Regions from separate parts of the Leucogemmata humicola genome, predicted to be linked through region 2. Evidence: riboswitches for the same ligand, from Rfam matches in the RefSeq annotation. Region 2 holds a riboswitch; the other holds the start of a gene.
What was found. A riboswitch is a leader RNA that binds a small molecule or an ion and turns the genes downstream of it on or off. The one in region 2 is predicted to bind thiamine pyrophosphate.
Positions count from the first base shown of each region.

Region 1 (8,019 bases), 2.4 Mb from region 2:
TTGAACTGCTTGCGCAACCGACCTCCGCGCGCCGGCGTTGCCTCAGCCGTGCGCGACGAAATCAGCCCCTTCGTCTCGAGTCGCTGAAGCGTCGTGTACACCGCGCCCACCGAGTAGTCGTGCTCGGATCGCGCCGACACATCTCGACGCACAGCGAGCCCATACGCCTCGGCGCCGAGTCGGGCGACGGATAGCAGCACAGATAGTTCGAGGGTTCCGAGGGGCGTTGCAGCCATATTCTATTCTGTAGAACAAATAGAAAATCCGCAAGCCCTATGCTGCGTCGCGCCTAGCACGCACGATCGGTCGCGTCGAGATTACCTGACCGACATGACGCACTTTCCCCCGGTCGTTCTCGCGCTCGCGTTCGCCGCGGTGGTCATCGCCGTTACGGCATTCGCCCGACGGCTGCCGATTCCACCACCAATCCTCCAGGTCGCCGCGGGGTTCGTCGTCGCTCTCGTTCCCGGCGCCGCTCTCCCGGAACTGGATCCAGATCTCGTTTTCTTCGTGTTCCTGCCGCCCATTCTCTGGGCAGCAGCGTTCTTCACGTCGCTGCGCGACTTCAGCGCGAACCGCCGCCCCATTGGGTTGCTGGCGATCGGACTTGTTCTCGTTACGTCTGTCGCCGTCGCAATTGTTGCACGCACGCTCTTCCCCGGCATGAGTTGGCCGATCGCAATCGCACTCGGCGCAATCGTCTCGCCACCCGACGCGGTTGCTGCCACCGCGATCGTGTCGCGCCTCCCAGTGCCGCGCCGAGTGATCGTCGTTCTCGAAGGTGAGAGTCTCGTCAACGACGCGTCGGCCCTCATTCTCTATCGATCAGCCATCGCCGCCGCAGTTGCTGGGACGTTCAGCTGGGGCGAATCGATCGTTCGCTTCTTTGTGGACGCCGGCGTCGGCGTCCTCGTCGGCATTCTGATCGCGTGGATCGTTCTGCTGGCGCTACGCTGGTCCAAGGACGCGATGGCCGAGACGCTGCTCACGCTCGCCGCGCCGTACGTCGCGTGGCTCGCGGCAGAGAGTCTGCATGTTTCCGCCGTGCTCGCGTGCGTTGCCGGTGGTCTGTTCCTGCGCCGCCGCTTTTCCGGCGCCGTGGCGCCGATGTCGCGACTGCAAAATCAATCAATCTGGGATCTGCTCGTCTTCGTACTCAACGCCGCAATCTTCCTTCTGCTCGGTGTTCAGTTCCGCGCGCTCATGGCCGGCGTGCCGCCCGGAACGATCGGATCGCTCATTCGCTCCGGCGCAATCATTGGCGTGGTCGCGATTGTCGTGCGACTCGTCTGGGTTCCGCTCATGGCCATCATCCCCCGCGCGCTGAGCCGGCGCCTTCGCGAGCGAGATCCAATGCCGGCGTGGCAAGCGTTGTTTCTCATCGCCTGGACGAGCATGCGCGGCATCGTTTCCATGGCGACTGCGCTTGCACTGCCACTCGTCGTCGCGAGTGGCGCAGCCTTTCCGTATCGCAGCGAGATCGTGATCATCACGATGTGCGTCATCGTGATGACGCTCGTGCTTCAGGGCCTCACGCTCGCGCCGCTGATTCGTCGCTTCAACTTCACGCCTGAAGAAGAGCATCACGCCGAGGCGCGCGTCGCGCGCCTGGAGGCGGCACGTCGCGGCGCCGAGGCACTCGAGGACGTCTCTCGCGAATCGTGGGTCGACGGTCGCGATGTCGAATGGCTCCGCAACGAACTGCGCGATCGGATTCGCCTGCTCGAGTACAGTTCGGGCGAACCAGAAGGGCGTCGCCGGCTTCGGACTGAAATGCTGAAAGCCGAGCGACGCATGCTTGTCCGGCTGCGCAATGAAGGCGCGATCTCCGACGATGTGCTACGCCAGCTCGAACAGGAACTCGACCTCGAAGCCGTTCGAGTCGGAGCAGGCGAGGATCGTTAGCTAGCTGTCACCGCTATTTCGACGCGGCGGCCTGTTCGATTGCAGCGGGCGCGCTCGTCGCCCCAGGATCCAAACGGTCGAGTCGATCGAGTCGGTCGACGTCGATCGCGATCGCACCATCGGTCGTACTCGCAAACAAGCTTGCGAACTTTGCGTCCCAGCGGATCTCATCCCACCAATATGAGGCGCGAGCGGTGACGCGCGTCGAGAAATTCTCCTCGTGCGCATTGACGAGAATCAACACCTCGGCCTGCGCCTCGCGGATTTTGTCCGGCGTCATGCCGCGCATCGGACTGTCGGCGTCGATCGGATGAACGACCGTCCAGTGTAGCGTGAACAGGTCGACCGAATCGCGCTCGAGCTTGAGCGGATAGAAGTTGCGCTCACGCTTGCCGTCGACTTCTTCGAACAGGGTGAGGCTGACGCGAACCTGTACGTCGCTCAACTCGCTCGGCTGCGTATTCACGAAGCGAAACATCAGGCCACGGCCACCTTCATACGGCGCAATGACGGCCGACTGACTGAAACGCAGACGCATGCGCGGACGCGTCAGTCGCGCGATGAGCAGACCGGCCGTGGCGACGAGCATGAACGGCCCAAAGAACGACTCGAAGACCACGAGCCAATGCGCCGTAGGACCGATCGCGTAGATCGGCCCGGGATCGCTCGTCGTGAACTTGGCGACGCTGAAGCTGAATGCGCGCAAAAACGGATCTTTGAGCCCGAGCAGATCGCCGCCGTGCAACGTGTTGTCGCCGAGCGCGAGGTAGCCGAGCGTGAAGAAGCCATTCAGCAGCAGCAGCGTGCCGAGCGCCCACAGTGCGAAGACGGCGAGCGGTGCGTTCAGCGCGGCGAGATAGAAGCGCTCGAGTCGTTGCGAGCCGAGGCCATATTTGCGGCTTGTTGGTTCGCCGTCGTGCGAGAGAAAACGTCCGCGAACCTGCTGGGAAACGACACGCCCGAAGCCCAGGTCGGTGTATTCGCGTCCCGGCGGCGCGTTTGGCGGCGGCTGACCGTCGCGATCGTCAATCGAAGGTTGGTGCACAGTGGGATGATCGATGAGTCGAGGAAGGGACGCAAGTCATTCAGCGAATGCGACCGGACGCTTTGCGCTTGACGGAGCTTGGAAGTACGCATGGACTCTGACCGTCGACCGGCCCGGCAGCCAACAGCGCACCGCAGTCCTCGAGTCGAAAGCATCCGCAGTCCAGTGCGATGCGTAGCACGGCGCGCATTCGTTCGGCGCGCGCGATGGTCTCGTCGATCTCCTCGAGCTTGTGCGTCGCGAGCTCTTTCCACTTCGCCGCCGGCAGCGTGCCGGGTTTGAATTCGGTCACGAGGCGCTTGATCTCGGCCATGGTGAACCCGGCCTCGCGCGCGAGCGCGATCAGCGACAGCCATTCGAGAATACTCTCATCGTACCGTCGCTGGCCGCCAATGCGGGCCGGTTTGGGGAGCAGTCCCAGCCGCTCGTAGTAGCGTATCGCCGACGCGGCGATCCCCGCCCGTTCACCGATCTCGCCAATGCTCAGACCGTCCATCGTGACTCACCCTCGCTGATTTCTTCCGTATCAGGTAAATTCACCCCTGCCGCCAGGGGTATTCCGTCGCGAGAGCGCGGAGTTGAGATAGTCCCTTGGAACCTGATCCGGATCACACCGGCGTAGGGAGCGCGGCGAGTCGCGAGGATTCCTGGAATTCCCAGGATTTCGCGTCCCGTCGCCTCGATGGCCGTCGTGTCGACGGCCACCGAACCCATCCGGATCTCGACTGCAATTGTTGGCAGGAGAGACACCATGGCTGCTACGATTTTGCCGCCGCTCGAGATCGCGGACACCGGCTACGGCGACGCGTTCCCGAACTCCCACAAGGTTCACGTGAGTGGACCGCATGGAATCCAGGTTCCGTTCCGGGAGATCACGCTCTCCGGCGGCGAGCCATCGCTCCGCGTCTACGACACGAGTGGCCCACGCGGCTACGACGTGCGCGATGGATTGCCTGCGCTTCGCGCCGAGTGGATCGAGTCGCGCGGCAACGTAGCGACGGTGTCGCGCACGTACACGGCACCTGCCGGCCCGCGCGCCGAAATCCCTGAAGGTCTGCAGCGGCCAACGCTACGCGGCACCGGACCGGTAACGCAGATGTACTACGCGCGGCGCGGTGAGATCACTCCTGAAATGGAGTTCATTGCGCTGCGCGAAGGTCTGCCGGCCACACTCGTCCGCGACGAAGTCGCGCGCGGCCGCGCAATCATTCCAGCGAACATCAATCACCCGGAGCTCGAGCCGATGATCATCGGCCGCATGTTCAAGGTGAAGATCAACGCCAATATCGGTAATTCTGCCATTCGTTCGTCGATCGACGACGAAGTCGAGAAGCTCCGCTGGGCAACCCTGTGGGGTGCCGACACGGTCATGGATCTCTCGACCGGCAAGGACATTCACGAAACACGCGAGTGGATCATTCGCAATTCCGCGGTGCCCATCGGCACGGTGCCGATCTATCAGGCGCTCGAGAAAGTTGGCGGCGTTCCCGAAGAGCTGACGTGGGAGCTCTATCGCGACACGCTGATCGAACAGGCGGAGCAGGGCGTCGACTACTTCACTGTGCATGCTGGCGTGCTGCTACGGTACGTCCCGATGACCGCCAAGCGAATGACCGGAATCGTGTCACGGGGCGGGTCGATCATCGCGAAATGGTGTCTCTCGCATCACAAAGAAAGCTTCCTTTACACGCACTTCCGCGAAATCTGCGAGATCATGCGTGCGTACGACGTGTCCTTCTCGCTCGGTGATGGCCTTCGTCCCGGTTCGATCTACGATGCGAACGACGAAGCGCAATTCGCCGAGCTGCGGACGCAGGGAGAGTTGAACAAGATCGCGTCGGAGTTCGACGTTCAGACAATGAACGAGGGCCCGGGCCATGTTCCGATGCATCTCATCAAAGAGAACATGGACAAGCAGCTCAAGTGGTGTAACGAAGCGCCGTTCTACACGCTCGGACCGCTCACCACGGACATCGCGCCGGGCTACGACCATATCACCAGCGCCATTGGCGCGGCGCAGATCGGTTGGTACGGCACAGCCATGCTCTGCTACGTCACGCCCAAGGAACACCTTGGTCTGCCGAATCGCGACGACGTGAAGGCCGGCGTCATCACGTATAAGATTGCCGCGCACGCTGCCGACATTGCCAAGGGCCATCCACACGCGCGCGACTGGGACAACGCGCTGAGCAAGGCGCGCTTCGAGTTTCGTTGGCGCGATCAGTTCAACCTCGCGCTCGATCCAGTGACGGCGCTCGCCTATCACGACGAAACGCTGCCGGCAGATGGTGCGAAGGTCGCGCACTTCTGTTCGATGTGCGGCCCGAAGTTCTGCTCGATGAAGATCACTCAAGATGTCCGCGACTACGCCGCATCGCTTGGCGCGAATACCACCGATGCGCTGGACGTTGGACTCGCGGCGAAAGCGTCTGAGTTCCGCGCTACCGGTGGAGAACTGTATGTCGCCACAACGGCGACTGTCGCTACGGGAGATTGAGCGATGGCAACGACAACGATTCCGACAAACACGACGACGCTCGATTTCTCCACGCCGCTCGTACGTGTGCGAGACGCCGCGCCGTTGGTGCACAACATCACGAACTACGTCGTCATGAATAACACGGCGAACGCGCTGCTCGCCGTCGGTGCGTCGCCTGCGATGGTGCACGCGGCGGAAGAGGTCGAAGAATTCGCGGCGATTTCGCGTGCGGTCGTGATCAACATTGGTACGTTATCGCCCAGCTGGGTCGACGCCATGCATCTCGCGGTCGCCCGAGCGAATAGCGCAGGCATTCGCTGGGTGCTCGACCCCGTCGGCGCCGGCGCGACGAGCTATCGGTCGCAGGTCAGCGCCGATCTCGCGCGCCTCACGCCGGCGGTGATTCGCGGCAATGCGTCGGAGATCATGGTGCTGGCAGGATCGTTCGGCGCCGCCGGCAAAGGCGTAGACGCAACGCACTCGACGCAGGCGGCACTCGAGCCTGCACGTTCGCTCGCTCGCGATACGCATGCAATCGTTGCCATGACCGGCGTGGTCGACTACGTCACGGATGGCGATCGCGTCGTTGCGATTCACAACGGCCATCCGATGATGGCGCGCGTCACCGGGTTGGGCTGCACTGCCACCGCACTCGTCGGCGCTTTTCTCGGCGCCAACGATGATCCGTTCGCAGCGACGGTGTCGGCACTCGCGACGTTGGGCGTCGCGGGTGAAATAGCGGCGGAACAGTCGCCCGGACCGGGCTCCTTGCAACTGCATCTGCTCGACGCATTGTACCGTCTGGATCGCGACGAACTCGAACGGCGCGCCCGCGTGCGCGACCGAGAATGAGCGCGCGTCGATCGATCGATTTGTCGTTGTATCTCGTCGTTGGCCGCGACGATACAATGGGACGATCGATCGAGGATCTCGTGATGGAAGCCGTGCGCGGCGGCGTCACCGCGGTGCAGCTTCGTGAGAAGAATGCGTCGACTCGTGCGTTTGTCGAAGTCGCCGCAGCACTCGCCGCGGTGCTGCGCCCGTTCGACATTCCACTCATCGTCAACGATCGCGTCGACGTTGCACTCGCCGCCGGCGCAACCGGAGTGCACGTCGGCCAGGACGACATGTCCGCGGCCGACGCTCGGCGTCTCATCGGACCGAACGCAATCGTCGGCCTATCGGTCACGACGCTCGCCGAAGCGGAGTTGGTCGATCCATCAGTCGTCGACTACATCGGCGTGGGGCCGGTGTTCACGACACCAACCAAACTCGATGCAGCGCCGCCGCTCGGGTTGAGTGGAACCGCTGCTGTCTGTCGCGCGTTATCGCTGCCGAGCGTCGCAATCGGTGGGATCAACTACGGTAACGCGGCGCGAGTACGCGCGACCGGCGTGAGCGGCATTGCCGTGGTCTCGGCCATCTGTTCGGCTCAGGATCCCGCTGATGCTGCGCGTCAACTGGTCGAAGTGTCGACGCGCCCCGCGTTCGAGTTCGCGACGTGAACGATCGCGTCCCGAATGTTCTGAGCATCGCCGGCTCTGATCCGAGCGGCGGTGCTGGCATTCAGGCCGATCTCAAGACCTTCGCTGCGCTCGGCGCATACGGTTGTGCCGCTCCGGCGGCGTTGACGGCACAGAACACGGTTAGCGTGTCAGGTGTGTTCCCAGTTCCCGCCGACGTGCTTCGCGCGCAACTCGAGGCAGTCTTCAACGACGTACGCGTCGATGCTGTGAAGATCGGAATGCTTGGTTCGGGCGACGCCGTGAGCGTCGTGGCCGACGTGTTGCGAACGTTCAAGCCACCGATCGTCGTCATCGATCCAGTCCTGCGAGCATCGACTGGTGCTCGCTTGATCGATGAGACTTCGCTCAACGCCCTGCGCCGCGAGCTGATCCCCCTGGGCACGGTCGTCACGCCGAACGTCTATGAGGCGGCCGTGCTTGTCGAGATTCCGGAGCCGCGCTCCGTTGCGGCGATGCGCGAGGCGGCCGGTCGTCTCATGGGCTCTGGTGTCCGTGCCGTCTTGGTGACTGGTGGCCATCTCGATGACGCCGAGTTCGCAGTTGACGTGCTAGACGATGGCGTGGAGATGCGAGAGCTTCGCGCGCCGCGCGTGGCGGCGACCACGCTTCACGGGACTGGCTGCACGCTCTCGTCGGCGATCGCAGTCTTCCTTGCACGAGAATTCTCGCTCGCGGACGCATGCGCGGCCGCGCAGCGCTTCGTCGCCGAGTCGATCGCGCACGGTAACGATCTCACGGTGGGCGGCGGAGCGGGTCCGGTACATCAGCTTGGCGCGCTGTGGTCGCGTGGCGGCCTACCGTCGGCTTGACTTAAAGCGCGCTTTAAGGCTTAACCTCCTCGATAACCGGTAGCGAGCGCACCGGGCCAACTCGATGGGAGGTTCATCTCGATGTCTGCATCCACCGTTCTCCACGCCGTTACCGACGCGGCGTTCGCGTCTGCCATCGCTCCAGGTACGGGCCTCGTCGCCGTGGACCTCTCAGCGGAGTGGTGTCCGCCGTGCAAAGTGATGCAACCGATCATCGAAGCCGTTGCGGGCGAACTGGGATCGGCCATTCGCGTG
Region 1 is NZ_AP040875.1:5,129,684-5,137,702, reverse strand. It holds gene AC6H4Z_RS22100 (PadR family transcriptional regulator) at 1-236, opposite strand, end outside; gene AC6H4Z_RS22095 (Na+/H+ antiporter) at 331-1,905, shown strand; gene AC6H4Z_RS22090 (ion channel) at 1,919-2,950, opposite strand; gene AC6H4Z_RS22085 (MerR family transcriptional regulator) at 2,991-3,446, opposite strand; TPP riboswitch at 3,491-3,593, shown strand; gene thiC (phosphomethylpyrimidine synthase ThiC) at 3,702-5,447, shown strand; gene thiM (hydroxyethylthiazole kinase) at 5,451-6,281, shown strand; gene thiE (thiamine phosphate synthase) at 6,278-6,934, shown strand; gene thiD (bifunctional hydroxymethylpyrimidine kinase/phosphomethylpyrimidine kinase) at 6,931-7,764, shown strand; gene AC6H4Z_RS22060 (thioredoxin domain-containing protein) at 7,846-8,019, shown strand, end outside.
Region 1: it holds a riboswitch for thiamine pyrophosphate, as region 2 does, so the genes downstream of both, thiC (phosphomethylpyrimidine synthase ThiC) here and AC6H4Z_RS07310 (TonB-dependent receptor) in region 2, are expected to answer to the same signal.

Region 2 (8,019 bases):
GCGGCGGCGAGAAGAGCAAATCGCTGAGTCATCTCTGACATGGTGACGTTGGTCTGGATGAACGCACTGCGGGTCCCATGACTCCAAGCTACAACTCGACGAACGATCTCGCCCGGGCAGTGACGGTTCTGTATACCTTCCACCACATGGATCTCCTGCACGTCGACCCCCAAACGCCGGATCCGGCAGTCGTCTCACGCGCCGCAGAGGTCCTCCGTGCTGGCGGCCTAGTCGCCTTTCCGACCGAGACGGTTTACGGGCTTGGCGCGAATGCGCTCGATGCGGAGGCCGTGGAGCGGATCTACGCGGCCAAGGGCCGCCCGGCGTACAATCCGCTGATCGTACACATCGCCGACGCGCTCGACGCATCGATCATTGCCGCAGAGTGGCCGGAACACGCAGAGCTACTGGCCCGCTCATTTTGGCCCGGGCCGCTCACGATCGTGCTTCGCAAAAAGCCGAACGTCCCCGATGGTGTCACCGCAGGGCTTCCCTCTGTCGCGATACGAGTTCCGGCACATCCAGTTGCCCACGCACTGCTCGCCGCCGCTGCTATTCCGGTCGCCGCGCCGAGTGCGAACCGCTCGATGATGCTATCGCCGACGACCGCCGCGCACGTCGCCAAATCACTTGGCGATTCGGTCGACGTCATTCTCGACGGCGGTCCTACGACAGTTGGAATCGAATCGACCGTCGTCGACCTCACGACACCAACGCCAACGCTGCTGCGCCCCGGGACGATCAGCGCCGAGGAGTTGAATCGCGTCATCGGCCCTCTCATGCTGGCGAATCGCATCGAGGGGAGCGATGCCCGTCCCTCTCCCGGCATGCTGGACCGGCACTATTCCCCGCGCGCGCATCTCATTCTCGTCGACGCATCCAACATGGCGGAAACAGTGGCTCGCGAGCGCGCGCGCGGCCACGTCATCGGCGCGGTCGTGATCAATTCCGACCTGACCGCAGCGACGGTCGCGGTGCTGACGCGAATGCCGTCGACGTCAGCTGGCTACGCAAGCCGATTGTACGAGACACTCCACGCGATGGACGACGGCGGGTGCGACGTGATCCTCGTCGAACGTCCGCCTGTGAGCGACGACTGGACGGGCGTGCGTGACCGACTCGAGCGCGCCGCGCGATAAGCGCGGCGGTCAGCTCACCAGGACGCCTGGAACGCGGTCATGAGAAACGTTGCCGCACGAATGTTGTTGACGTTCGGAAACGTCTGCCGAATGACGTTGATTGAAACGCGCGTCGCTAGATCGAGCCCGTAGCTCCCGCCCAGCACTACCTGTCGCTCATACGCGTCGGCGACCGACGCATCACGACTCAAATCGCGGTCCCACGAGTCGAACCGCGCGACGAGCTGCACATTCGACGTCGGTCGCAAAGCGCCGAGTCCATACCAGCCGAAGCGGCGAAGATTTCCGTCGCGCGCCGACATCGACTCGGCGCGCAGCGTGAACAACGGTACGCGAAACTGGACTTCGGTCGCGCCACGACGTCGCTGGAGCGTGCGCGCTCCGCCCTCGTAGCCGCCACTCGCGCCGAACTGCAGTGCCGGAAACGGCGACGGGTGAATCGAGATGCGGCCAATAAACGCCTTCTGCTGATTCGTATCGGTGCTGCCGGCGTCATCGCCCGTCTCGTTGAACACACCGGCGTGATACTCGATGGTATTCACCGCAAAGCCATTCACCGACACACCGATGTCGCGCACATCCCCGAGCCCCACGGCGCGCGACCGCTCGCTCGTGAAGAGATTTCGTTCGATCGTCTCGACCTGCGCCGCGGTAATCTTGCCTTCGAGCGTCAGCGGGATGATTTGCTGCCCGATGTCGAAATTGAGATCCTTGTTGACGTTGTACGTCAGCGCCGCATCCTGGAGCAGCTTCGACTTCTGATCGATCGCCGCATCGCTCAGCGCGACCGAATCGGCGATGACCGTGGTCTTGTTGGTCAGCGTCAGCAATTTTCCGGCGTCGAACGTCACACGCCACTGAACATTGGGCGACACATCGCCGGCAAACTTCAGATCGGATTTTCGCAATCGGAATCCGTCTTTGGTCAACGGATCACCGGCGCGGTAGTAGACCTGGATGTATCCGTGAATGCTCAACGTCGGAATGAACGATGGCGACGCACCCGGCGCCAACCGCGGCGTCGTGGCGCTGTCCTGCGCCATCGCGCGCGCCGCGATTACACACGACACGATCGTGACGGCCGCCCAACGGGCGCGGAGGTGGCGCAGTAGCATTGTGGGGATACCAATCAGGAAGCAGCGGCAGGACCGGAATTCGCAAACCGGCGGGACAAATTGAGCCGCGAACGGGGGGAAGGCAGGCGTTGCGACGGAGGGACGATCTGGAGCCGTGAAGGCAGAACGACAGGCGCGCGCCCCGCGACGCGCGCCGAAAACAATCAGGTCTTGTGCCGGAAGATGATGCGGCCGCGCGTGAGATCGTACGGCGACACCTCGATAGTGACGCGATCGCCCTGAAGCACGCGGATCCGGAATCGCCGCATGTTGCCGCCGAGCGTCGCGAGCACGTTGTGACCGTTGGTCAACTGCACACGGAAGGTCGCATTTGGCAACACCTCCGTCACCTGCCCCTCCAGTTGTATCGGTTCTTCCTTGGCCATGAACCCTCGTTATGGACGTACACGGGAGCTACAAGTATAGGGCCTCGGTCGAAATCCAGTAAGACGCGCCGCCGGGCAGGCGGCGCCGCCTACCTAGGGCTTTTTCTTCTTGTCGACGTTGTTGCCGATCACGCCGCCCAGAATCCCGCCCACGACGCCGCCGATCACCCCGCCTTTCACCTTGTTCTTACTGGTCGTCGCTCCAATAACAGCACCCGCCGCCGCGCCGATCGCCGCATCGCGCTGCGTGTGCTTCTCGACTGTGCCGCCCGTCGAGGCCGGAGCGGAGCCGCTCGATGACACGGTCGAAGTACTCGCCGCGCTCCGCCGGGTGTGAGACACATCACCAGACGATGATGTCCGATGAGTCGTCGTGGCCGTTCGCGGTGCCGACGACTGGGCTGGCGCGTCGGCGAGGCTATCGAGCGAATGCTGCTGTGCCGCTAGTGAGAGATCCCTATTCAGGGTCGTATCCGCGGCGCCAGATCGACCCTTCCCGCACGCGACGGTGGCGATCGTGAGCCCGAAAATCAGTGTTGAGAGAATGCGCTTCGTCATTGGTGGCCTTCTTTGTGTGAATGGCATGCCGCACTAAAAGGCAGGCCACGTGCCACGATTGCGTCGCTATGTTTCGCCGTTGACCGGGGTGCCTGCCCACGTCGGGTGCAGGCTGAGAGAGACCCGTAGAACCTGATCCGGTTTGTACCGGCGTAGGGAGTCAATCAGATGACTGTGTTGTTCCCATCGGCGCCTGCGCGCCGCACCCGGGCGATCGCCACTGCGTCGCTCACCCTTCTCATCGCCAGCACCACGCTCGGCGCCCAAGCTGCGGGCCGCGACAGCGCGCGCGCCGACAGCAGTCGCACGCAGCAACTCGAACGCGTCATGATATCTGCCGTGCGCGGCGCCGGCTCCGCACCGATCTCGCAAAAGACGATCACCTCGAGCGAGGTGAAGCCACGCTACTTCGGTCAGGACGTGCCAATGCTCCTGCAGGGAGCCGCGCCGTCACTCACGGCGCACGCAGAGACCGGCAACTACTGGGGCTATAGCTACATCAGGCTTCGCGGCATCGATCAATCGCGAATCAACCTCACGCTCGACGGCATTCCGCTGAACGATCCGGAAGATCAGGTGCTGTACTTCGCCGACTTCCCCGATTTGGCCAATAGCCTCAACTCCGTTCAAGTGCAGCGCGGCGTTGGCACGAGCAGCAATGGCACCGCGGCGTACGCAGGCTCCATCAACATGGAGAGCGTTTCACTCGCTGCCCCGCGTCGCGCCGAAGTTCAGCTCGAGGGCGGCTCGTTCGGCTCGAAGCGCATGAGTGCAGAATTCTCGAGCGGTCTGTTGCCAAGTCGCTTCGCGATGTACGCGCGGGTGTCGGCGCTGCATACCGACGGCTATCGCTACCACTCGGGCGTCGAAGGACGTTCACTCTTCTTCTCCGCCGGCTACCTCGGCGACCGCGACATCGCCAAGGTCACCGTGACGACCGGCACGATGCGCGATACGATGGCGTATCTCGCCGTCGCCGAGAGCGATCTCGCAACCGATCGTCGTATCAATCCGCTCACGCCGCGCGAACGCGACGGTTTCGGCGAGCGCATTGCCGCACTCTCGTACACGCGGCTACTCGGCCCGTCGTCGTCGTTGTCCACCACGGCGTATCGCATCTCCGCGAGCGGCGACTACGATGTGCTCATCGATTCGCTCGACAACTTCAATCTCAAGTTCGTTTGGTACGGCGTGACGTCGGATTGGAGCTATCGGCACGACGCGCTCCAGGTAGACGTGGGCGTCAACGCGAATACGTACGCGCGCGATCACGCCGAATACGAACGGCCCAACCTCACTGACGCGGTCTATTTCAACACCGGCCACAAGCAGGACGCGAGCGCGTTCGTCAAACTCGCGTACACGGCTGGCCGCTCGACGCTCTTCGGCGACGCGCAGGCACGTCATGCCGAATTCCGCTACTCGCCCGACGCGAACGCCGGCATCGCCGAGCGATCCGTCTCGTGGTCGTTCGTCAATCCGAAGGCAGGAATCACCTACGCGCTGAGCGAGCCCCTGTCGGTCTACGCATCATACGGCAAGAACTCTCGCGAACCGGCGCGCAGCGACATGTTTGCCGGAGCGGACAATGTCGACGCTTCGAACGTCGCGGACGTCGGCGATCTGACGCGCGTGAAACCCGAGACGGTTCACGATCTCGAGCTCGGCGCAGCGTACCGCACGCGCAACGTCGACCTGAACGTTGACGTCTACTCGATGGACTTTCGAAACGAGATCGCACCGATCGGTGCACTCAGCCTCACTGGATCAGCACTGCGTAAGAACGTTGGCGCCAGCTACCGGCGCGGCATCGAGGCCGACGTGACCTATCGCGCGATTCCTCGCCTGATGTTGACCGCCAATTTCGCGGCGAGTATGAATCGGATTCGCTCGTACACCGACTCGAGCCAGAGCACGCCGCTCACGTATCACGACGTCGAGCCGCTGCTCACGCCGCACTTCACGACGTTCCAACGAGCTCAGCTGGCGGCGACGCAGAATGTCTCGTTCGCGCTCGAGTCCCGCTTCGCCAGCCGCGCGTTCCTGCAGAACACCAACGACTCGCGCTACGTTCTTCCTGCCGCGTTCAATCTCGACGGCAGCGTGTCGTTTCACGTCCGCGAATACGAGATCCTGTTGCGCGGCAACAACCTGACGGACAGCAAGAAGTACGGGAGCGGCTACGCGAGCGACGGTGTGTCGTACTATTTCGTCCTCCCGCCGCGCAACTATTTCATGGGTTTGAAAGTCGGATTTTGACCGGTCGGTCGCCGCGGTACGCAACCTGCCCCGGTCGTCAGCGTTTACACTCTCGGAGCAGCCATGGCCACGAACGACACCGATAGCGCCCACGAGCACACCCACGACGCGCTCCAAGAGTGCATCGAGGAGTGCCTGAATTGCCACGCGGTGTGCACGCTGTCGTTGCAGCACTGCCTCGCGACGGGCGGCGACCACACTGAGGTCAACCTCGTGGGCCTGCTACTCGACTGCGCGGAGATGTGTCAGACGAGCGCGAACTTCATGTTGCGCGGATCTCCATATCATGTCGTCACCTGCGGCGCGTGCGCCGAACTCTGCCGCGCCTGCGAAGAAGCCTGCCGCACCATCAGCGGTGACGAGCAGCTTGCGCACTGCGCCGACGTGTGCGGATCATGCGCTGAGTCCTGCGATCGAATGGCCGCGATGGGAGACGAAGCGGGCGGATGAGCATTTCGCGTTCGCCCGCCATTCGGCGCTCGTTGCTCGTCGTTCTCGCGGCGGTTGTGACAGCGGCCGCAGCCACGGTGGCACAGGCGCAACGCGGACAACCGCGCGCGGCGTTCGGCACGGCAGACCTCGCCAGACTCAAATGGCTCGAGGGCACGTGGGAAGGAAACGCCACGGGCGAGCGGACCTTCTACGAGCGCTATCAGTTCGCGAATGATTCAACGATCGAGATCACGTACTACAGCGACTCGACATTGACGCGCACGACGGGCAGTGGCCGCGTCTATCTGTCCGTCGGCCGAATCTTTCATACGTTCGGGCCTGGCCGCTGGGCCGCGACGCACATCGACGAGACGGGCGCGTACTTCGTGCCGCAAGCGAACGCGAACAACAGCTTCGCGTGGTCGTCGCAGGGCGCAAACGCGTGGACGGCAACCGCACGCACCGGCCTGGGCGGCCACGACCGCGTGACCGTCTATGAAATGAAGCGGGTCGGAAAACGCTGACCTGCCGGGCGGGCAACGCGCTCCGACGGTGAACCCGGTGCGGCGCTTGCGTTTTACGGCACCATGTCCGAGCCGCTCTCATCACCCAAACCGGAGCGTCGCGAGGCGAACGATCGCCGCGCGGAGCCCTCGGCTAGTCGGCGTGATGCAAAACCGAGCCGTTCGGCCCGCTTGCTGGGAATCGCCGGACGAGATCTAGCGCTCATCGGCGGAGCTCTGCTCGCCATCATCGCGGCAATCACGCTGACTCGGCCGATTTTCACGAATCAGCCAACGGTCGTTCAGGCGATCAGCAAGAAGGCGCCGGTGTTCGCGAAGACAGTGCTGACGCCGGCGCCAACGCCTGGCGCGGTAGATACGAGTCGCATCGCGCAAATGATGAAAACGCCTCAATTCGAGGCCGATCGGAAGGCGTTTGCTGCCGACCTCGTGAAGACAGGTCGCGTAAATCCGGCGCGCGCGGATTCGATTGCCTACTACGCCGTCCGCGAATCGTACGTCGAGGGCATTCCTCCGGCGGTGGTGTTCGGCGTCATGCTCACCGAGAATTCCCGATTCATCAGCGGCGCCATGTCAGACGTTGGCGCGGTCGGCCTCATGCAGGTCTATCCGAAGATTTGGCTCAAGGCATTGAGCGCCAAGTTCGGTAAAGATCTGGCGTCCGATTCAACGAATTTGAAATACGGTATCTACATCCTCAAACAGTACATCAAATCCGATTCTGGCAGCGTAACGCAAGGCAATGTCGGCAAAGGGCTGCTTCGCTATAACGGCTGCGTGAGCGGCAGCCACACGCCCAATTGCAAGACATACCCGAACAAGGTGAAGACCTTCGTCGAAAACCAGGCGGAAGCGATGTGCGGCGACAAGAGTTTCTACGACTGCATCGCCAAGCCGTTCATTTCCGGGCTTATGGGACGGCAACCGGATACCGCCCCAGCAACTCAGTAGCGCCCACCGCCGCTGATATCGACGGAGATCGACCGCCACTTCCCCTGGCGAAAACGCAGGACGCTCAAGCCGCAGCGGGTCGCGTGGCCGATGAGAATGGCGATCCAGATGTGCAGTGGCTGCAGCGTCCCCGTGTGCTTGATCACGAAGCAGATCCCGAGCGGAACGATGATCTGCGAGATGACTGATATGTACAGCGGGCTCTTCGTGTCACCCGTTCCCTGAAGGCCGCCCGTGTACGTGAGCGCCACAGCGATGAACAATCCCGACAGACTGAGAACGCGCAACAGCTCCGATCCGATCTCGACGACCACGGGCTCGGTCATACCGAATACACCAAGCAATTGCGCCGGGAAGAAGAGAAAGAACAGACCGATAAAACCGGCGCCCAGCATCGCGATTCGCGCGGCGACGTGCACTGCCTCATCAGCGCGATCAGGTTTTCCCGCACCCAGGTTCTGTCCAGCGGCCGCCGCCGCAGCGCCCATCAATCCGGTGGACGTCCACGTGATGAGCGAGAAGAGCTGCGAATACGACACAGCAAACACCGCCTGTGCGGCTGCGCTCTGCGCGAGCGAACCGATGAACGACAGCATGAGTACGCCGCCGATGTTCATCGCAATTCCCTGAATGCCCGTGGGTAGCCCGAAGCGAA
Region 2 is NZ_AP040875.1:1,778,948-1,786,966, reverse strand. It holds gene AC6H4Z_RS07335 (M28 family peptidase) at 1-41, opposite strand, end outside; gene AC6H4Z_RS07330 (L-threonylcarbamoyladenylate synthase) at 78-1,139, shown strand; gene AC6H4Z_RS07325 (porin) at 1,154-2,254, opposite strand; gene infA (translation initiation factor IF-1) at 2,419-2,640, opposite strand; gene AC6H4Z_RS07315 (YMGG-like glycine zipper-containing protein) at 2,734-3,198, opposite strand; TPP riboswitch at 3,273-3,374, shown strand; gene AC6H4Z_RS07310 (TonB-dependent receptor) at 3,367-5,457, shown strand; gene AC6H4Z_RS07305 (four-helix bundle copper-binding protein) at 5,521-5,907, shown strand; gene AC6H4Z_RS07300 (hypothetical protein) at 5,904-6,413, shown strand; gene AC6H4Z_RS07295 (transglycosylase SLT domain-containing protein) at 6,477-7,364, shown strand; gene AC6H4Z_RS07290 (MATE family efflux transporter) at 7,358-8,019, opposite strand, start outside.